2 regions of the Streptomyces sp. NPDC024555 genome follow, and region 1 is predicted to be linked to the other one. Evidence: predicted binding sites of a transcription regulator. Region 1 holds the regulator's gene; the other holds the start of a gene.

Region 1 (4,479 bases):
GCGGTGCCGAGCTGTGCGGCGTCGGCCCCCGCGGCGAGCACGGCGGCGATCTGCGCGCCGCGCATCAGCCCGCCGGCGGCGACGACCGGTATCTGCACGGTCTCGCGGACCTGGGTGACCAGGCTGAGCAGCCCGGTCCCGGCGCCGCCCGTCTGCGGGTCGTCGTGGAACGTGGACTGGTGGCCGCCCGCCTCGACGCCCTGGGCGCAGACGGCGTCGGCCCCGGCCCACTGGGCGGCCTGGGCCTCCTCGGGCGTGGTGACCGTGACGACGGTGTACGTACCGGCCGCGGCGAAGGCGTCCAGTGTGTCGCGGGAGGGGCAGCCGAAGGTGAAGGAGACGACCGGGACCGGGTCCTCCAGCAGGATGGCGAGCTTGGCGTCGAAGCCGTCGTCGCCGCAGGAGTCGGTGTCGCCGAGCGGGGTCTCGTACCAGGTGGACTCGCCCGCGAGCTGCTGCCGGTAGACCTCGACGGCGGCCGGGTCGGTGACCACGGGCTGCGGCATGAAGAGGTTGACGCCGAAGGGCCGGCCGGTGAGTCCGCGCGTCTGGGTGATCTCGTGGTACATGCCGTCCGCCGTCTTGTACCCGGCGGCCAGGAAGCCGAGCCCGCCGGCCTCGCAGACGGCGGCGGCCAGTTCCGGACAGGCGGCACCGCCCGCCATCGGGGCCTGCACGATCGGATACCGGCAGAGATCGGTCAGTGCGGATGACATGACCGAATCGTGTCATGTCCTTCCCGTCCCGTGACGCACACCCCGTGTCCGTGATTTGTCCGTAAATGAGGTACGGGCCCGGCGAAACCGGGCCCGTACCTCGTCGATCACACGGTCTAGCGGCCGTTGAACGCGTCCTTGAGGCGCGAGAACAGGCCCTGCTGGCCGGGCTGGAACTGCCCGGTGGGCCGCTCCTCGCCGCGGATCTTGGCCAGCTCGCGCAGCATCCGCTCCTGCTCGGGGTCGAGCTTGGTCGGGGTCATCACCTCGACGTGCACGATGAGGTCGCCGCGACCGCCGCCGCCCCGCAGATGCGTGACGCCGCGCCCGTGCAGCGGGACGGACTGGCCGGACTGGGTGCCGGGCCGGATGTCGACCTCCTCCAGACCGTCCAGCGTCTCCAGCGGCACCTTGGTGCCGAGGGCCGCCGCCGTCATGGGGATGGTGACCGTGCAGTGCAGATCGTCGCCGCGCCGCTGGAAGACGCTGTGCGGCAGCTCGTGGATCTCGACGTAGAGGTCACCGGCCGGGCCGCCGCCGGGGCCGACCTCGCCCTCGCCGGCGAGCTGGATGCGGGTGCCGTTGTCGACTCCGGCGGGGATCTTCACGGTGAGCGTGCGCCGCGAGCGGATGCGGCCGTCACCGGCGCACTCCGGGCACGGGGTCGGCACGACCGTGCCGAAGCCCTGGCACTGCGGGCAGGGGCGCGAGGTCATGACCTGGCCCAGGAAGGACCGGGTGACCTGGGAGACCTCACCGCGGCCGCGGCACATGTCACAGGTCTGCGCGGAGGTACCGGGGGCCGCGCCCTCGCCGCTGCACGTGGTGCAGACGACGGCGGTGTCGACCTGGATGTCCTTGGTCGTCCCGAAGGCCGCCTCGGCGAGGTCGATCTCCAGCCGGATCATGGCGTCCTGGCCGCGGCGGGTGCGCGAGCGCGGTCCGCGCTGCGAGGCCGTGCCGAAGAAGGCGTCCATGATGTCGGAGAAGTTGCCGAAGCCGCCCTGTCCGAAGCCGCCCGCACCGCCGCCGCCGGAGGCGGAGAGCGGGTCGCCGCCCAGGTCGTAGACCTGCTTCTTCTGGGCGTCCGACAGCACCTCGTAAGCGGCGTTGATCTCCTTGAACCGCTCCTGGGTCTTCGGATCGGGGTTCACGTCCGGGTGCAGCTCGCGGGCGAGTCTCCGGAAGGCCTTCTTGATCTCGTCCTGGGAAGCGTCGCGGCGCACGCCGAGTACGGCGTAGTAGTCCGTGGCCACTTACGACTCCGCCAGGATCTGTCCGACGTAACGTGCCACTGCGCGTACCGCTCCCATCGTTCCGGGGTAGTCCATGCGGGTCGGTCCGACCACGCCGAGTTTGGCGACTGCCTCGTCGCCCGAACCGTAGCCGACCGCGACGACGGACGTGGAGTTCAGCCCCTCGTGGGCGTTCTCATGCCCGATTCGTACGGTCATGCCCGAGTCCTTGGCCTCGCCGAGCAGCTTCAGCAGCACGACCTGCTCCTCCAGTGCCTCCAGCACCGGCCGGATCATCACCGGGAAGTCGTGTCCGAAGCGGGTGAGGTTGGAGGTGCCGCCGATCATCAGCCGCTCCTCCGTCTCCTCGACGAGGGTTTCGAGCAGGATCGAGAGCACGGTGGACACGGTTCCCCGGTCCTCGCTCTCGAAGGATTCCGGCAGGTCCTGCACCAGCTGCGGGACGTCCGCGAAACGGCGGCCCACGACGCGGCTGTTGAGCCGCGCCCGCAGATCCGCCAGGGACGTCTCGCCGAAGGGCGCGGGGCAGTCCACCATGCGCTGTTCGACCCGGCCGGTGTCCGTGATGAGCACGAGCATCAGCCGGGCGGGCGCCAGCGAGAGCAGCTCCACGTGCCGCACCGTCGAACGGGTCAGCGAGGGGTACTGCACGACGGCGACCTGCCGGGTCAGCTGCGCGAGCAGCCGTACGGTGCGGCCCACGACGTCGTCGAGGTCGACCGCGCCGTCGAGGAAGTTCTGAATCGCGCGGCGCTCCGGCGACGACAGGGGCTTGACGCCCGCGAGCTTGTCGACGAAGAGCCGGTAGCCCTTGTCCGTCGGGATGCGCCCGGCGCTGGTGTGCGGCTGGGCGATGAAGCCCTCGTCCTCCAGCACCGCCATGTCGTTGCGCACGGTGGCCGGGGAGACCCCCAGCTTGTGCCGCTCGGTGAGCGCCTTGGAGCCGACGGGCTCCTCGGTGCCGACATAGTCCTGGACGATGGCGCGCAACACTTCGAGTCTGCGTTCGCTGAGCATCGCGCACACCTCCAGCTGTGTACCTCGGTCGTTCTCGGGCCGATCCCGGGTCCGTCCCTGGCACTCTGCGCGGACGAGTGCCAGCCCTGCCCCGGTCAGTGTACGGCGACGGGGTGGCCCCCTAGCAAGGGCGACCGGCCACGCTACCCCGAGACTGCGCAGGTCGTTGCCGATAGCGTCGCGGTATGGACGCCTCTTGGGAAGACTTCGGCTGGGAGCGGCTCGGACACGGGGTGGGGCGGCGACGCCTTCCGGTGTGGGACGCGACCGTTCTCCTGGTGGCCGGGGCCGACGGTGTGCTGCTCTGCGACACCGGCTCGTCACTCCGCGAAGCCGCCGAAGTGCGCGCCCAGGCAGAGGCGATGCTGGGCCGGAGGGTGACGCATATCGCACTCAGCCACCCCCATTTCGATCATGTGCTCGGCACCGCGGCGTTCCCCGGGGCACAGGTGTACGGGGCGGCCGGCACCGCCGCACTGCTGCGGACCGGGGCCGGGGAGCTGCGCGCCGACGCCGTGGCCCACGGACTGCCGGAGCGGGACGCCGCCGAGTCCGCCGAGGCGCTGGTGGCCCCGGCGCACGAGGTGCGGGGCGAGTCGGTGCTCGATCTTGGCGGCGGGCGCGAGGTGCTGCTGGTGAACCTCGGCGCGGCGCACAGCGGCCACGATCTGGCCGTCCTGGTGCCCGGGTCTCCCCCGGTCGTGTTCTGCGGCGATCTCGTCGAGGAGTCGGGCGAGCCGCAGGCGGGCCCGGACGCCGTCCCCGCGCGCTGGCCGGCCTCCCTGGACCGGCTGCTGGAGCTGGGCGGCGAGGAGGCCCGGTACGTGCCGGGGCACGGGGCCGTGGTGGACGCCGCGTTCGTCCGGGCCCAGCGGGACGAACTGGCCCGGCGCTTCGGCGTGCCGCACCCGGCGTGATTCCGATGGGCGGGCCCGGCGTGGAGCCGAAAGGCGGGACCGCGGACCGCCCGCCGCTTATCGTCGTGCGATGCGCAGCTACCAGCCGGACCTGACCCCGCCGTGGAAGCGGTCCGCCCCCGTGCCCGAGGTGCCCGCGGATCCCGATCTGGTCGTGGAGGAGGTCGCCACCGGCTTCTGCGGTGCGGTGATCCGCTGCGAGAAGACCGCCGAGGGGCCGACCGTCACCCTGGAGGACCGGTTCGGCAAGCACCGGGTCTTCCCGATGGCCCCGCGCGGCTTCCTGCTGGAGGGGCGCGTGGTCACGCTGGTGCGCCCGGCGGCCGGGGGGCCGGTGCGTCCCGCGCGCACGGCCTCGGGCTCGGTCGCGGTGCCCGGCGCGCGGGCACGGGTGGCGCGCGCCGGCCGGATCTACGTGGAGGGCCGGCACGACGCCGAACTGGTGGAGCGGGTCTGGGGCGACGACCTGCGGATCGAGGGCGTGGTCGTCGAGTACCTGGAGGGCATCGACGACCTGCCCGCGATCGTCGACGCGTTCGGGCCGGCGCCCGACGCCCGGCTCGGGGTCCTGGT
Region 2 (4,479 bases), on a different contig from region 1:
ATCGCCGTCGAGGCCGCCCGCGCCTTCGGCTTCACCACCCTGTCCTGCTCCTCCACCGGCAACCTGGCCGGCGCCGTCGGCGCCGCCGCCGCCCGCGCGGGCCTGCGCTCCTGCGTCTTCATCCCGCACGACCTGGAGCAGGGCAAGGTCGTCATGGCCGCGGTGTACGGCGGCGAGCTGGTCGGCATCGAGGGCAACTACGACGACGTCAACCGCTTCTGCTCCGAGCTCATCGGCGACCCGCTGGGCGAGGGCTGGGGCTTCGTCAACGTCAACCTGCGCCCGTACTACGGCGAGGGCTCCAAGACCCTGGCGTACGAGATCTGCGAGCAGCTCGGCTGGCGGCTGCCCGACCAGATCGTCATCCCGATCGCGTCCGGCTCCCAGCTGACCAAGATCGACAAGGGGCTGCGCGAGCTGATCAAGCTCGGGCTGGTCGAGGACAAGCCGTACAAGATCTTCGGCGCCCAGGCCGAGGGCTGCTCCCCGGTCTCCGCCGCCTTCAAGGCCGGCCACGACGTGGTCCGCCCGCAGAAGCCGAACACGATCGCCAAGTCCCTCGCGATCGGCAACCCGGCCGACGGCCCGTACGTCCTGGACATCGCCCGCCGCACCGGCGGCGCGGTGGAGGACGTGAACGACGAGCAGATCGTCGACGCGATCAAGCTGCTGGCCCGCACCGAGGGCATCTTCGCCGAGACCGCGGGCGGTGTGACCGTCGGCGTGACGAAGAAGCTCATCGAGGACGGCCTGCTCGACCCGGCGCTCACCACCGTGGTCCTGAACACCGGGGACGGCCTCAAGACCCTGGACGCGGTGGCCGAGACCTCTCAGGCGACGGCCACGATCCGGCCGAACCTCGACGCGTTCCGCGCGGCCGGACTCGCCGGTAACTGAGTAGCTTTCGATCACCCGAGACTTCAGGAAGGGCACACCATGAGCGTCAAGGTCCGCATCCCCACCATCCTCCGCACCTACACCGGCGGCCAGGCCGAGGTCCCCGCGGAGGGCGCCGTCCTCTCCGAGGTGATCGAGTCCCTGGAGAAGAACCACCCGGGCATCGCCGCCCGCGTCCTGGACGACCAGGGCAAGCTCCGCCGCTTCGTGAACGTGTACGTCAACGACGACGACGTCCGCTTCGAGGGCGGCCTGGACACGGCCACCCCGGACGGCGCCGGCATCTCGATCATCCCGGCCGTCGCCGGCGGCTGCTGATCCCCGGGCCGCTCCGGGCGGCCCGACTCCACCGCGTCACCAGAATTGCCCCCTCCGCGAGAGAAGCGGAGGGGGCAATTCTGCATGGTTGAGCGCGGTAGAGTGTGGGAAGTCCCCTCCGCTGCCCGTGCCGCCCGCATACGAGAATGCGCCCGGCCACGACAAGATGCAGCCAAAGTGTTCGAGCACCTTGCGCCATAAGTGGCCTTTGCCTGGCCCGACTTGCCCTGGAATCTTATGAATTCCCCGTATTCGGGCGATCGTGGCTGCTCAGAATTCTCGTCCGATTGACCTGTTGCAGAGGGCAGTTGGGCAGATACATTCAGCCGCGGTCGACGCGTTCCGGCGCACGCACCCTCTCCTGACGGAGGGTGGGTTCTGACCCGGGTCCGCGAAGTGCGGTCCTGTGAAAGGGCCAGTAATAGGGGAGTTAGGCATGGCTCAGGGCACCGTCAAGTGGTTCAACGCGGAGAAGGGGTACGGCTTCATCGCGGTCGACGGTGGTGCGGATGTTTTCGTCCACTACAGCGCGATCCAGATGGACGGGTACCGCACCCTCGAAGAGGGTCAGCGAGTTGAGTTCGAGATCTCGCAGGGCCAGAAGGGGCCGCAGGCGGACATGGTCAAGCTCGCCGTCGGCTGAGCCCGGCCGGACACGACGCAGTCGGTCAACGACGCCACTCAGGCACGGAGGGCCCGCACCCAGGGGAAGCATCCCCGGGTACGGGCCCTCCGCGCGTGTGCGTCCACCTGCCCGGCCGCCCCTCCCGTCGCCCCCGGCCGCCCCTCCGGTTGTCCACACTCCGGAGGGAGGCGCTTGCACTCAAGGGGGTCGAGTGCTAATCATTGGGCTTAGCACTCTCCAGGTGAGAGTGACAGAACTTGGACCGGGCCGGTGAGGCCCGCAGGTCCGGTGGGGCAAGGAACCACCGGCACGCAGGCCGTCCGTCGCGGGCGCCACTCGGTCCGGAGCAATCCACCCCTGTCCGGGAGGACCACTTCACATGGCCAAGATCATCGCGTTCGACGAGGAGGCCCGGCGCGGTCTCGAGCGCGGCATGAACCAGCTCGCCGACGCCGTCAAGGTCACCCTTGGCCCCAAGGGTCGCAACGTCGTCCTCGAGAAGAAGTGGGGCGCCCCCACGATCACCAACGATGGTGTGTCCATCGCCAAGGAGATCGAGCTGGAGGACCCGTACGAGAAGATCGGTGCGGAGCTGGTCAAGGAGGTCGCCAAGAAGACGGACGACGTCGCCGGCGACGGTACGACCACCGCCACCGTTCTCGCCCAGGCGCTCGTCCGCGAGGGCCTGCGCAACGTGGCCGCGGGTGCGAACCCGATGGCTCTCAAGCGGGGCATCGAGAAGGCCGTCGAGGCCGTCTCCGCCGCCCTCCTGGAGCAGGCCAAGGACGTGGAGACCAAGGAGCAGATCGCTTCGACGGCCTCCATCTCCGCCGCCGACACCCAGATCGGCGAGCTCATCGCCGAGGCCATGGACAAGGTCGGCAAGGAAGGCGTCATCACCGTCGAGGAGTCCCAGACCTTCGGTCTGGAGCTGGAGCTCACCGAGGGTATGCGCTTCGACAAGGGCTACATCTCGGCGTACTTCGCCACCGACATGGAGCGCATGGAGTCGTCCCTGGACGACCCGTACATCCTGATCGTCAACTCCAAGGTCAGCAACGTGAAGGACCTCCTTCCGCTGCTGGAGAAGGTCATGCAGTCCGGCAAGCCGCTGCTGATCATCGCCGAGGACGTCGAGGGCGAGGCCCTGTCGACCCTGGTCGTCAACAAGATCCGTGGCACCTTCAAGTCCGTCGCCGTCAAGGCCCCGGGCTTCGGTGACCGCCGCAAGGCCATGCTCGGCGACATCGCCATCCTCACCGGTGGCACCGTCATCTCCGAGGAGGTCGGCCTCAAGCTGGAGAACGCCGGTCTCGACCTGCTCGGCCGCGCCCGCAAGGTCGTCATCACCAAGGACGAGACGACGATCGTCGACGGCGCCGGTGACAGCGACCAGGTCCAGGGCCGCGTCAACCAGATCCGTGCCGAGATCGAGAACTCCGACTCGGACTACGACCGCGAGAAGCTCCAGGAGCGTCTGGCGAAGCTGGCCGGCGGCGTGGCCGTCATCAAGGCCGGTGCCGCCACCGAGGTCGAGCTCAAGGAGCGCAAGCACCGCATCGAGGACGCGGTGCGCAACGCCAAGGCCGCCGTCGAGGAGGGCATCGTCGCCGGTGGTGGCGTGGCTCTGCTCCAGGCCTCGGCCGTCTTCGAGAAGCTGGAGCTCTCGGGTGACGAGGCGACCGGCGCCAACGCCGTCAAGCTGGCGCTGGAGGCCCCGCTGAAGCAGATCGCCGTCAACGGTGGTCTTGAGGGCGGCGTCGTCGTCGAGAAGGTGCGCAACCTGGCCGTCGGCCACGGTCTGAACGCCGCGACCGGCGAGTACGTCGACATGATCGCCGAGGGCATCCTCGACCCGGCGAAGGTCACGCGCTCCGCCCTGCAGAACGCCGCGTCCATCGCCGCGCTCTTCCTCACCACCGAGGCCGTCATCGCCGACAAGCCGGAGAAGGCCGCTGCCGCGGGCGCCCCGGGCGGCATGCCGGGCGGTGACATGGACTTCTGATCCTGACGGATCAGCGGACCAGCAGTACGCAGACACCGGCCCCCGGGGACTCGTCCCCGGGGGCCGGTGTCTTTGCGCGTCCGGTGTTTCCGCGCGTCCGGGCTCAGCCCGCGTCGAGGCCGTCGACGAGACGGGTGAGGAAGCGGTCGAACACGGCGTCCGGGGTGGCGGGCCGGCCGGCGGTCGCCAGCGCCTCGGCCAGTTCCGGATGGCTGCCGTCGGCGGCGACCTCGGCCAGATAGAGCGCTTCGGCGGCGGCCCGGCCGGGATCCCGGGCCACCCGTGCCTGACCGACCTCGAAGGCCACCTGGGCCGCCACGAACGAGGTGAGCTGGGCGAAGACCTCCAGGCGCGCCGCCCCGTCGAGCCCGCTGGGCCGCAGGGCGGCCAGCGCGTGCTCCAGGAAGGCGAGCGTGCGGGGGCCCGGTGTGCGGGGGTCCTGCACGGCGGCGGGCAGCCAGGGGTGCCGGAGCATATGGGCGCGTTGTTGGTGGCCGATGGTCTTGAGGTCGGCGCGCCAGTCGCCGGTGAGCGGGCCGGACGCGGGCAGTTCGCCGGCGACGTGGTCGATCATCAGGTCCAGCAGCGTCTCCTTGTCGGGCGCGTAGCTGTAGAGCGACATGACGCCCGCGCC

What was found. Region 1 encodes HrcA, which represses chaperone genes, less so after heat shock. Its sites were predicted from a motif close to TTNGCACTCNGNNNNNCNGAGTGCNAA; they were not measured.
Region 2: a site for HrcA is predicted at 2,032-2,058, ahead of groL (chaperonin GroEL). Genes of this name have one in related genera too.

What each region holds. Positions count from the first base shown of each region.
Region 1 covers NZ_JBVHKV010000011.1:295,259-299,737, forward strand. Annotated here, with positions in the region: gene ACZ4FH_RS21155 (nitronate monooxygenase) at 1-716, opposite strand, end outside; gene dnaJ (molecular chaperone DnaJ) at 833-1,972, opposite strand; gene hrcA (heat-inducible transcriptional repressor HrcA) at 1,973-2,989, opposite strand; gene ACZ4FH_RS21170 (MBL fold metallo-hydrolase) at 3,175-3,906, shown strand; gene ACZ4FH_RS21175 (DUF3097 domain-containing protein) at 3,977-4,479, shown strand, end outside.
Region 2 covers NZ_JBVHKV010000013.1:231,055-235,533, forward strand. Annotated here, with positions in the region: gene thrC (threonine synthase) at 1-897, shown strand, start outside; gene ACZ4FH_RS23965 (MoaD/ThiS family protein) at 937-1,215, shown strand; gene ACZ4FH_RS23970 (cold-shock protein) at 1,652-1,858, shown strand; gene groL (chaperonin GroEL) at 2,220-3,845, shown strand; gene ACZ4FH_RS23980 (TetR/AcrR family transcriptional regulator) at 3,949-4,479, opposite strand, start outside.